DNA from 4 places in the Mediterraneibacter sp. 210702-DFI.5.30 genome. Region 1 is predicted to be linked to each of the others. Evidence: predicted binding sites of a transcription regulator. Region 1 holds the regulator's gene; each other region holds the start of a gene.

What was found. Region 1 encodes Rex, which represses fermentation and respiration genes when NADH is low (regulators of the CRP and FNR family bind a similar motif). Its sites were predicted from a motif close to ATTGTTAANTANTTAACAAT; they were not measured.
Region 2: a site for Rex is predicted at 1,743-1,762, ahead of LI126_RS02855 (aminoglycoside phosphotransferase family protein). Genes of this name have one in related genera too.
Region 3: a site for Rex is predicted at 2,215-2,234, ahead of LI126_RS06335 (NAD(P)-binding protein). Genes of this name have one in related genera too.
Region 4: a site for Rex is predicted at 1,583-1,602, ahead of pflB (formate C-acetyltransferase). Genes of this name have one in related genera too.

Annotation. Positions count from the first base shown of each region.
Region 1 is NZ_JAJCME010000006.1:192,641-195,871, reverse strand. It holds gene abc-f (ribosomal protection-like ABC-F family protein) at 1-848, opposite strand, end outside; gene LI126_RS08620 (redox-sensing transcriptional repressor Rex) at 1,014-1,649, shown strand; gene LI126_RS08615 (NAD(P)H-hydrate dehydratase) at 1,760-3,231, shown strand, end outside.
Region 2 is NZ_JAJCME010000002.1:190,572-193,802, reverse strand. It holds gene adhE (bifunctional acetaldehyde-CoA/alcohol dehydrogenase) at 1-1,531, shown strand, start outside; gene LI126_RS02855 (aminoglycoside phosphotransferase family protein) at 1,957-2,712, shown strand; gene LI126_RS02850 (cell wall hydrolase) at 2,795-3,231, opposite strand, start outside.
Region 3 is NZ_JAJCME010000004.1:240,007-243,237, reverse strand. It holds gene LI126_RS06340 ([FeFe] hydrogenase, group A) at 1-231, opposite strand, end outside; gene LI126_RS06335 (NAD(P)-binding protein) at 225-2,057, opposite strand; gene glgX (glycogen debranching protein GlgX) at 2,302-3,231, opposite strand, start outside.
Region 4 is NZ_JAJCME010000004.1:233,369-236,599, forward strand. It holds gene pflB (formate C-acetyltransferase) at 1-1,516, opposite strand, end outside; gene LI126_RS06310 (GNAT family N-acetyltransferase) at 1,930-2,415, shown strand; gene LI126_RS06315 (histidine phosphatase family protein) at 2,458-3,231, opposite strand; gene LI126_RS06320 (alpha/beta hydrolase) at 3,228-3,231, opposite strand, start outside.

The sequences.
Region 1 (3,231 bases):
CGATTGAAAGACTTTAATTTATCAATAACAGCCTGCTGATGTTTGATCTCACGCTGCTGATTCATGTATTCTTTCAGCTGTGCATCTCGGATCTGCTGTTTTTTCATTGCATAATCTTTATAATTTCCAAGGTACATGCGAACCTGTGCATTGTCAATCTCAACAACTTTTGTGACAACACGATTCAGGAAATAACGGTCATGGGAGACGATAAATACCGCTCCGGAATAATTGATCAGATATGTTTCCAGCCAGGCAATGGAATTCAGATCCAGGTGGTTTGTCGGCTCATCAAGCAGGAGGATATCCGGACTTGTAAGCAGTAATTTTCCGAGAGAAACACGGGTCTTCTGACCTCCTGAAAGTGTATCTGTCTGTTTATTAAAATCGTCTTCCGTAAACCCAAGTCCCTTTAATACACCTGTAATCTCACTTTCACAGGCATAACCGTTTCTTGCATCAAATTCAGACTGTAGACGATTGTAGGTCTCCAGGCGGCTCTGCAATTCCTCACCCTCCAGATGCTTCAGTTCATGTTCAATGGAACGAATCTGAGCTTCCATTGCAAAAATATCCGCCTTTGCACTTTTTACTTCCTCATAAATGGTATTTCCGGATTTTAAATCCTGACGCTGCGCAAGATAACCGAGTGTCTTTCCTTTCGCGAGAATAACATCTCCACCATCAAGAGGTTCTTCTCCGATGATCATCTTAAGGATTGTTGATTTCCCGGCGCCGTTCACACCGACAAGAGCAGCTTTCTCACGATCTTCAATATGAAAGGAGCCGTCTCGTACAATTTCGCGTTCCCCAAACGCTTTTTCTATATTGTGACATGCGAGTATCATATATTTTCACCTCGTTTTTTGACTTCTAACATTATCATTATATAGAAAAATGTCGAAAATACAAGGAAAATATATGGATTTTAAAGGTTTTTGCAAAACAAAAGTTTGACAGAACTTTAACTCTTTTATATAATAAAGAGTAGTTTAAGAGTGGAGGGCTAAAAATTGGAACAAAGAAAGATATCACGCGCAGTCATTTCCAGACTTCCGAGGTACTACAGATATCTGGGAGATCTGCTGGAGGCTGGCGTAGAGAGAATTTCATCCAGTGACTTGAGTAAGAAGATGCATGTAACGGCTTCACAGATACGTCAGGATCTGAATAATTTCGGTGGATTCGGCCAGCAGGGGTACGGATACAATGTGAAATATCTTTATACAGAGATTGGAAAGATCTTAGGATTGGATAGATGTCATAATTTTATTATCATTGGTGCCGGTAATTTAGGACAGGCACTGGCAAACTATGCTTCCTTCGAAAGAAGCGGATTTATTCTGAAAAGTCTTTTCGATGTGAATCCTCGACTGGAAGGCGTAACGATCAGGGGGATTCCTGTGCGTATGGTTGATGAACTGGAAGATTTTCTTAAGAATAATGACATTGAAATTGCTGCACTGACACTTCCAAAATCAAAAGCAATTGAAGTGGCTGATATTCTGGTAGATAACGGTGTGAAGGGAATTTGGAATTTTGCACATACAGACCTTTCCCTTCCAAAGGATGTGGTCGTTGAGAACGTACATTTATCTGACACACTGATGAAGTTATCTTACAACCTTTGTCAGCAGGATAAAGAATAGAATCTAGCAAAGCTGCAAGGATGCTGTGGGACCAACTGACAAAAGGAGGTTTCGCAGCATCTGTTCATGTTAAAAGGAATTAATAATGTTAGAAAGGTCAGGCGATAAGCATGAGATATCTTCCAAATGGGAAGCAGATGAGTGAAGCTGATGCACACACAATTCATGAAATTGGGATTCCATCCCTTGTACTTATGGAACGTGCAGCACTTCAGATTGTCGAGACAATGCATAAGAAAAATATTTCCACAGAAAAAAGTCTGATTGTTTGTGGAAGCGGCAACAATGGTGGCGACGGATTTGCAGTAGCAAGGCTCTTAACCGAACAGGGAAAGCATGCAGATGTACTATTTGCAGGGAAAGAAGCTTCTTTAAGTGAAGAATGTCGATGTCAGAAACAGATTGTAGAAAATATGGGGATTTCTGTATTCACAGAATTCCCGGATGAAGAATATACTGTAATAATTGATGCTGTATTTGGTGTTGGACTCTGCCGTGAAATCACAGAACATTATAAAGATGTGATTGACTGGATGAATCTTCAGGATGCAGAAAAAGTTGCTGTTGATATTCCATCCGGAATCTGTGCTGCAACAGGAAAGATTCTTGGGACAGCATTTCGAGCCGACCTTACAGTATGTATGGCATGTGTAAAATTAGGCTGTGAGCTTTTCCCTGGCAAGTCGTATGCAGGAGAGAGCATTCCGGTTGCGATTGGAATTGATCCGAAATATTTTTCGAATCGCCTGGATGTTTGTTATACCTTTGACAAAAATGATCTTGAAAAACTTCTTCCTTCGAGAATGATGAATTCGCACAAGGGAAGTTATGGAAAAGTTCTTATGATCACCGGAAGTCCCGGGATGGCTGGTGCTGCATTTCTTTCTGCCTGTGCTGCCTATACAGTTGGTGCCGGTCTAGTACAGATTTATACAGCAAGTGAAAACCGTCTGGCACTGCAGGAACTTCTTCCGGAGGCAATCATATCCTGCTATGATTCTTATGATGACAGTCAACTGTCTCATCTTCTTGACTGGGCTGATGTGGTTTGTATTGGCTGTGGACTTGGAATGGGACAGATTTCCGAAAAGATATTGAAAAATGTATTGAAAAATGTATCTTGTCCATGTGTCATAGATGCCGATGGACTTAATTTACTGAGCAGGAATATAGAGTTATTAAATCAATGTTGTGCACCTGTGATTTTAACTCCACATATGAAAGAAATGTCAAGGCTGACCGGATGGAGTATTGATACGATCATGGAAGATCGCTTCCAGGCACTTGATCAGATCATAAAACAATCCGGACCGGATACAAAATCATCCATAATCTGTGTGTTAAAAGACAGTCGTACTGTTGTCGCACAGACAAATCGGCAGAGATTTGTAAATCTCGCTGGTAATAACTCTATGGCAAAAGGTGGTTCCGGAGACGTTCTCGCCGGAACGATTGCAGGACTTCTTGCACAGCATATGGCACCATTTGAAGCCACTACTGTGGGAGTTTTCCTACATGCCTGTGGTGGAGATGAAGCGAAAAAGAGCAAAGGAAGTTACAGCGTATTAGCCAGAGACCTAAT
Region 2 (3,231 bases), on a different contig from region 1:
GAAAGCAGCTCAGCTTGTAGCAGACGGTGGATATGGACATACATCTTCACTCTACGTACATCCGGCAGAGACAGAGAAGATTGCAAAACATGCAGCAGCAATGAAGACTTGCCGTGTACTGATCAACACACCTTCTTCTCACGGTGGAATCGGAGACCTTTATAACTTCAAGATGGCTCCGTCCCTTACACTTGGATGTGGATCATGGGGTGGAAACTCTGTATCAGAGAACGTAGGAGTAAAACATCTGCTTAACATCAAGACAGTTGCAGAGAGGAGAGAAAATATGCTGTGGTTCAGAACACCTGAGAAAGTTTACTTCAAGAAAGGTTCTATGCCGGTTGCACTGGATGAGCTTGGAACAGTAATGCATAAGAAGAAAGCATTTATCGTAACAGACTCCTTCCTTTACAAGAACGGATATGTAAAACCGATCGAAGATAAATTAGATGAAATGGGAATCCAGCATACATGCTTCTTCGAAGTAGCACCAGACCCGACACTTCAGTGTGCACGCAAGGGTGTTGACCAGATGAGACAGTTCGAGCCAGATACAATCATCGCTCTTGGTGGTGGATCTGCAATGGACGCAGGTAAGATCATGTGGATCATGTATGAGCATCCGGAAGCAAACTTCGAAGATATGGCTATGGACTTCATGGACATCCGTAAGAGAGTATTTACATTCCCTAAGATGGGAGAGAAAGCTTACTTCATAGCTATCCCAACATCTTCAGGAACAGGTTCTGAGGTAACACCATTCGCAATCATCACAGACGCTGACACAGGTGTTAAATGGCCAATCGCTGACTACGCTCTGCTTCCAAACATGGCAATCGTAGACGTAGACAACATGATGACACAGCCGAAGGGACTGACAAGTGCTTCAGGTATCGACGTTATGACACATGCAATCGAGGCATATGTATCTATCATGGCAACAGATTACACAGATGGTCTGGCTATGAAGGCTGTTAAGCTTGTATTCGAGAACCTTCCATCTGCATACGAGAACGGAGCAAACGATCCGAAGGCTCGTGAAGAGATGGCAAACGCTTCCTGTATGGCTGGTATGGCATTCGCAAATGCATTCCTTGGTGTTAACCACTCCATGGCTCATAAGCTTGGTGCTTTCCACCACCTGCCACACGGTGTTGCTAACGCAGTAATCCTTACAGAGGTTATGAGATACAATGCAGCAGAAGTTCCGACAAAGATGGGAACATTCTCACAGTATCAGTACCCACATGCACTTGCAAGATACGCAGAACTCGGACGCTTCGCAGGATGCACAGGTAAAGATGATAAAGAAGTATTTGAGAACTTCATCGCTAAACTTGAAGAACTCAAAGAGAAGATCGGAATCAAGAAGACAATCAAAGATTACGGCATTGATGAGAAGTACTTCCTTGACACACTTGATGAAATGTCAGAGCAGGCATTCAACGATCAGTGTACAGGAGCTAACCCAAGATACCCACTCATCCAGGAGATCAAAGATCTGTACCTGAAATGCTACTACGGAAAATAAATCGCATTGCATAAGCAGGCATATGACCGTTAGAATCTAAAATATACGAAGAGAGACAGAATGATGTTGAAAAGCATTGTTCTGTCTCTTTTTTACGTGAGCAACGAGCCAAAGTCTGTGCTTGCACAAGACCTTGGCGACTGCCGCGATAACTTGGAAAATACAGTTTTTGAGTTTTCCAAGTATACGTGAGCAACGAGCCAAAGCTATGATTGTTAATAAATAGACAATATATAAGAGACAAAAAATCTTGTTAAAAACTGCACAAACTTGCTCTAAAGGGGTTTTATTTCTAAAAATTGTGAGATATAATGACATCATCAAAACAAAGTAAGAGCCGTAAGGCAAAAGGAACAGCCCAGCAGAGCTGAGATAAAATAAGAGCAGACAAGAAGGGGCGTTCAAGATATAAGGAGGTCTATATTATGAAGTTAGAAGAAAAAAATCTCATCGTGAAACGTGCTTACAAATCAGTCTATAAATGTGATGATTGTATCGTGAAAGTTTTTAATGAAGGACATCCGAAGTCAGATGTATTTAATGAGGCTCTGAATACTGCAAGAGTAGAAGAGACAGGTCTGGACATTCCGAAGGTAAAAGAAGTAATTCAGATTGATGGAAAGTGGGCAATTGCTATTGAGTACAAAGCAGGTAAGACACTTGAGGACATGATGGAATCTGATATGAAGAATCTGGAAAAATATATGGAAGACTTTGTTGATCTCCAGTTACAGGTTCAGAGTAAGAAATCACCGCTTCTGAAAGGAATGAAAGATAAATTAGCTCGTCAGATCAATGGATTGAAAGATCTTGATGCGACTACACGTTATGAACTTCTGACAAGACTTGAGAGTATGCCAAAGCATAATAAAGTATGTCACGGAGACTTTAATCCGAGTAATGTGATCGTAGGAAAGAATGGAAAGATGACTGTGGTTGACTGGGCTCATGCAACACAGGGAAATGCAAGTGCAGATGCAGCAATGACATATTTGCTTTTCGCACTGAAAGATCAGAAAGTAGCAGATCTCTATCTGAAATTGTTCTGCAAGAAGAGCGATACAGCAATGCAGTATGTACAGCAGTGGCTTCCGATTGTGGCAGCAGCACAGTTATCTAAAGAAAATGAACTTGAAAAAGATTTTCTGATGAGATGGATTGATGTTGTTGATTATCAGTAGAAAATAGAGTTGTTTCTAAAAAAGAAGCGCTGGAAGATGAAAATGAAATCTTCCGGCGCTTCTTAATCTTCTTTTTATTATTTTACCAACTTGTAAAGAAAACGTTATCGCCAATTACAACACCGGTTCTGCTTGTCGATGGTGCGTACAGGAAGTAATAACAGTCGGCTACGGCAGCAAGACGAGCTCCGTTGATCGCATCCTGTGCAACCTGGATAGAAAGACTTCGTGGACCTTGCTTTAATACACGGTCTAAGGAACCTGTCCATACAGGAGCAAACTGTCCTTGGGCATAGATGACATCATGAATAGAATTCGGAAAGCGACTGCTATATACACGATTCATAATGACTGTAGCAACTGCAAGCATAGAGTCGTAATCATAGTGGGCCTCACATTGCAGGATTGCTGCAAGAAGTGTAAGGTCATCAGACGCAATGGCAGATCCGGAACTATTGGAGCCACCAGAAGAACTTGAACTTCCGGAGGATGAGGAACCTGAATTGCCGGAGTTCCCAG
Region 3 (3,231 bases), on a different contig from region 1:
CGGGCTGTTCGTGTAGATCACCATGCCTTCGGTTACGACGTTATTACAGGATGTGACCAGACGGTCTTTTCCTTCAATCTCAACAACGCAGACACGGCAGGCCGCAATCTCGTTGATATCTTTCAAATAACATAATTTCGGAATCGGAGTTCCAAGCTTTGCCGCAGCTTCCATGATAGTAGTTCCGGAAGGTACGGATATTTTCTGATTATCAATTGTAACATTTACCATTTTTCTTTCCGCCCTCCTTTGAAAATACCATAACCGAAATGATCGCAGCGCAGGCATCTGTGGGATTCCTGTTTTGCTTCGGCTTCTGTCATACAGTTTTCAACGCCTTCAAAGTCACAGACACGGCTGCATGCTTCGCGTTCTGTCAGTTCAACTCTTCCGCAAGGTTCGCGGTCGCTTAAGCGAGGTTCCGGAATCTCAACATCACAGCTGATGATATGGTGGAAACCAAGATATTCATCGATATTGGCAGCAACAACCTTTGCAGCGGCAATTGCCTTGATTACGGAAGCAGGACCGGATGCACAGTCTCCACCGGCGAATACGCCAGGGATGTTGTCGAAACCGCCATAACGCTCTGTCATGATCTTACCGCGGGAAACCGGAACACCGGCTTCTGCGAAGTGTTCGGATTCGATATCCTGTCCGATTGCAACGATGAGTGTCTGACAAGGGATAAGGAAATCTTCTTCACCTGTCGGACAGACACTTGCACGCCCATCTTTGATCTTGCTGATCATCTGTGGTGTGACGTAGATACCTGAAACGTGTCCATTCTCATCAGTCTCGATTCTGGATGGTGCTTTCAGTGTGAGTACTTCAATCCCCTCTGCAACTGCACCTTCGATCTCAGCCGGAAGAGCAGTCATATCTGCAGTACGGCGTCTGTAAACGATACTTACTTTTTTCGCACCGAGACGTTTTGCTGTGCGGACGGCGTCCATGGAAACGTTACCGCCACCGATGACAGCAACTTCCTGTCCGGTAAGATCAGGGCTCTTGTCTTCTCCAACATCACGAAGGAAGGACACAGCAGAGATCACGCCTTCTGCCTGTTCGCCTTCGATACCAAGCTTCTTATCAGTGCTTGCACCGATGGAAATAAGAACAGCATCATATTCCTGGCGGAGACTCTGAATTGTGATATCTTTACCAATACGTTTTCCAAATTCTACCTGAACTCCTGTCTCAAGGATTGCCTGAATATCTTCGTCAAGACGATCTTTTGGAAGTCTGTAGTTCGGGATTCCATAGCGGAGCATTCCGCCGAGCTTTGGAAGCATCTCGAACACGGTTGTCTGATGTCCCATCAACTGCAGGTAGTAAGCAGCACTGAGTCCACCAGGTCCACCGCCTACGACAGCGATACGCTTTCCGGTGGAAGGTGCGCATTCCGGTGGTGGAACCTTGCCTGCATAATCAGCGGCCATACGTTTCAGTCCACGGATATTGATGGCATCATCTACGATATTTCTACGGCAGCGGGCCTCACAAGGATGCTCACAAATAAAACCGCAGGTTGTCGGGAACGGATTATCCTTACGGATCAGACGGATTGCGTCAGCGTAACGGCCCTCTCCGGTCAGCGCGATATATCCAGGGATATCAACATGTGCAGGACAGAGAGAAACGCAAGGTACAGGCTGTGTATAGTGGCAGGTACAGCGTCCCTGACGGACATGTTCTTCATAATCTTCGCGACAGTCTCTTAAGCTCTTATGTACCATGGCACCGGCTTCATATCCGATCGGACAGTCAGATCCTTCGCGAATGGATTCAGACAATGTGTCAATCAGATCAAGTGTCTCCATTGTAGCAGTACCGTTCATAACATCTGTCAGAAGGTTCTTCAACTGCCACAGCCCAACGCGGCACGGGGTACATTTTCCGCAGGATTGTGTCTGACACATCTCGATGAATGCACGAGTCATGTCAACCGGACATAATCCCGGAGGGCTGGATTCAATTCTGCGTTCCAGATCTTTGTACAGCTCTTCAACGACGAGCTGGCCTTTGTCTGGACCTGGGATTTCAAGTCTACTCATTTTAAACCTCTCCTTTTACCATAACGTTCATTACTGACTGATTTTAAAATTAGGAAATGTATTTGAAAAAACCTATCTTCAAACCAGTAAAGTTTCATTTGGTAATATTCTACAAATAAATCTGAAAATTATCAAGAAAAGTTTTAAAAATGACAAGCTTGTTATTTATTATACAAACAACAAGCTTGTCAAAAATAAACAAAAATATTCTAAAAAATATTGAGAAATAGCTAAAAAAATTAATTTATATAGCGGTAGCAACGAAAATGATAACAGAGCGTTCACCTAAAAATATTTTAGATTCTACCGTAGGCATTGAATTTTTGTGAAAAAACTGACATTTAGGATCGCCGGTGTTGACCGCAACTTTCCATTTGTAATGTTCAGGAAGTTCCGGCAGAGTGAGTGTGACCGGAAACCATCCGGAATTTACAGCCAGATAAACAAGATCTTCTTCTTGTATTGCTTCATCATAACCTGCGAATCGTACACAGACAACATGGCTGTCACCGGAGAAATTTGTCTCATCCGGAGTGAGCCCATGCATGCTCATTGCCGGAACACCAAGATAGCTTGGCTCGAGATCCTTACGGATGACAGGGTGATCTTTGCGGAACTGGATCATATATTGAAAGAAATCGAACAGATCCTTATTTTTTTTGAGGAGACTCCAGTCCAGCCAGGAGATCAGGTTATCCTGGCAATAAGGGTTATTATTTCCATAACGTGTGTCTGCGAATTCATCACCGGAGAGGAACATTGGAGTTCCGCGGCTGCAAAGCAGAATGGCACAGGCATTTTTCATCAGTCGTTTACGAAGTGCCAGAATGGCAGGATCATCTGTTTCGCCTTCTACGCCACAGTTCCAGCTGTTATTGTCGTCAGCTCCGTCAGTGTTCCCCCAACCGTTGGCTTCATTATGCTTCTGGTTATAACTGTACAGATCATAAAGCGTGAATCCATCATGACAGGTGAGAAAGTTGATGGAAGCATTTCCACCTCGGTAAGCAGGATCGTACAGATCAGGAGAACCTGTGATTCTTGCTGCAGCAGTCTGGGCAAGGAAGTCATCTCCTTTTAAAAAGCGGCGCATATCATCACGGTAGCGCCCATTCCATTCAGCCCAGCGCTTCCAGGAAGGGAAAGAACCGACCTGATAAAGTCCGCCGGCATC
Region 4 (3,231 bases), on a different contig from region 1:
ACATCTGAGCTGCCTCATAGTAGTATTTATCATGCATGTAGTGGATCATGTTCAGTGTATCAACATACAGCTTGGACAGCCACTCCATCATCTGGTCATATTTCTCCATTACTTCATCGTAATCAAGGTACTCGGAAGTAATTGGCTGGTAAGCCGGTCCTACCTGTACTTTGTTCTTCTCATCGATACCACCGTTGATAGCGTAAAGAAGACACTTAGCAAGGTTTGCACGAGCTCCGAAGAACTGCATCTCTTTACCTGTCTCTGTAGCAGATACACAGCAGCAGATGCTGTAGTCATCGCCCCATACCGGACGCATAACATCATCGTTCTCATACTGGATAGAACTTGTTGTTACAGAAATCAGGGAAGCGAACTTCTTGAAGTTCTCTGGCAGTCTTGAAGAATAAAGAACTGTCAGGTTCGGCTCTGGTGAAGGTCCCATGTTGTTCAGTGTGTGAAGGAAACGATAGTCGTTCTTTGTTACCATAGAACGTCCGTCCTGTCCAAGTCCACCAACCTCAAGTGTTGCCCATGTCGGGTCTCCTGAGAACAGCTGGTTGTAAGATGGGATTCTTGCGAACTTAACCATACGGAATTTCATTACCATGTGGTCGATGATCTCCTGAGCTTCCTTCTCTGTGATCTTTCCAGCCTTCAGGTCTCTCTCGATATAGATATCAAGGAATGTAGAGATACGTCCTACAGACATAGCTGCACCATTCTGAGTCTTGATTGCTGCAAGATATCCGAAGTACAGCCACTGAGCTGCTTCATGAGCATCCTTAGCCGGCTGTGAAATATCAAATCCGTAAGCTGCAGCCATTTCTTTCATTTCTTTCAGAGCTTTGATCTGATCTGCAAGCTCTTCACGAAGACGGAAATCCTCACCCTTCATGCCGTGTCTTGCATAACGCTCGAAGTCATACTGTTTTCTCTCGATCAGGAAGTCGATACCATACAGTGCAACACGACGGTAGTCACCTACGATACGTCCACGTCCGTATGTATCCGGAAGTCCTGTAATAATCTTGTTATGACGAGCTTTCTTCATCTCTGGTGTGTAGATGTCGAATACTCCCTGGTTGTGTGTTTTATGATATTTTGTGAAGATCTCATGCAGTTTCTCGCTTGGCTGATATCCGTATGTTGTACAAGCCTGCTCTGCCATCTTGATTCCACCATAAGGCATGAATGCTCTCTTCAGCGGTTTGTCTGTCTGCAAACCAACAATCTGCTCAAGATCTTTCATGCTCTCATCGATATATCCTGGGCCGTATGCTGTCAGACCGGAAACAACTTCTGTCTCCATGTCGAGAACTCCGCCCTTAGCTCTTTCTTCTTTCTGAAGTTCCTGCAGTCTTCCCCATAATTTGTCTGTTGCTTCTGTTGGTCCCTCAAGGAATGACTCATCACCTTCATATGGTGTGTAGTTCTCCTGGATGAAATCACGCACGTCTACAGAGTGTGTCCATTTTCTTCCCTTGAAGCCAGCCCACTGCTCAAAATTAGCCATTGAAAAATCCTCCTATATTCTTTCCTAAAATAGTTTTGTAATTGTTTTACGGGCATAGTATAACACCGTGTTAAATAAATGACAAGCGTAAAATCGAGAATAAATATCGGAAATCGCTTTGTATTCGATTTAGTACAAAATATACGAAAAAACGCCCATTTTACGGGGAATTGTACGAACTTTAGTACAGTAAAAATGTACTGTAAAAAGAACATTTTTCCCATGTGTACAGTCGGATTCATATGCAAATAAACGGCCTGATTTTCTTTCTGAAAAACCTCTAGGTACTTTTCCTCTATGATAACGTTTTCACTTTCTTTTTTCTCTATATTTTTGTCAATGGAGTTACGTTCTGTTTTTTGATATAATAGTGCATTAGCGTATCTATATTTAGTTTATGAAAGAGGAATATTATGGAAATCAGAAAGACAAAACCAGAAGAGCTTGAAGTACTTCTTAAGATGTATGAGCATGCACGGACATTCATGGCAACTCACGGAAATGCTTCTCAGTGGGAAAACACTTATCCTTCTCCACAGTTGATTCTGGATGACATCACTGAGGGGAACAGTTATGTCTGCACAGAACAGGACCAGATAGTTGCTACTTTCTATTATAAAGAAGGGGCTGATCCGACTTACATGCGCATCTACGAAGGTGAATGGATCAACGACTCCCGTTACGGGGTTGTTCACCGCATCACTTCCACCGGAAATGTAAAAGGTGCTGCGTCCTTCTGCCTGAACTGGGCCTTGGAACAATGCGGCAACATCCGTATTGATACACACCGGGACAATATCGTAATGCAGCATCTGTTAGATAAGAATGGATTCAAATATTGCGGAATCGTATATGTTGAGGATGGAACAGAACGAATTGCTTATCAGAAAGTGGTTTAATAATACCAAAATCCATAAAGCAAGGAGCAGAGACATTTGATTTTAATGTCTCTGCTCCTTGTTGCTATATGTCTCACAGAATCTTGCTGCGAAGGACGGTTCTTCTCCACCTGCATAGAGATGTGAGATATCTCCTACTTTCAATCCTCGGAAATATGCCGTTCCCTGTTCTCTCTCTTCTGTTACTACTTCTGTCACAGAAGTCGGTGCAAGAGCCAGACTATGCCAAAGCACGAATGGTGATACATTCCATAAATGGGACAACAGCACGCAGCTGATTCCGAAATGGCAGAAAAATGTCACTGTCTCATCACTTTCTTTCTCCACACGATAATGCGCCCCTTCTCTTACATATCCATGCTCTGCGAGAAAGCGATCAAATTCTTCAATCACATGATCGTATACTTCTACAAGATCAGAATTTTTCGCCACTTCTGTTTCACGCCATGCATTTTTATCCATATAAGCTTCATGTTCTGTCCAATACCCCGGAACCATATCCCATGCAATTCTAGGCAGGAAATGCTCACCTTCTTTTTTCACATCGGGATATGCTTTTTCAAGTTCCGGATTTTTATTCAAATCAACCTGCGCCGGGAACTCTTGCAGCCAATCCAATATTTCTGCTGTTTTCCCAGTTACCTCAAGACATGGAGCCGCCGTATCCTTCGCTCTTCCAAGTGGAGACTTATAGCATTCCCCCATATTCATAGATGCTGCACGTTTTGCAAGCAGTGCCGCTTCACGTCTTCCTTTTTCTGTTAATGTGTCATTTACATAATCCGGATCTCCGTGACGGATCAATAAAATTCTCAT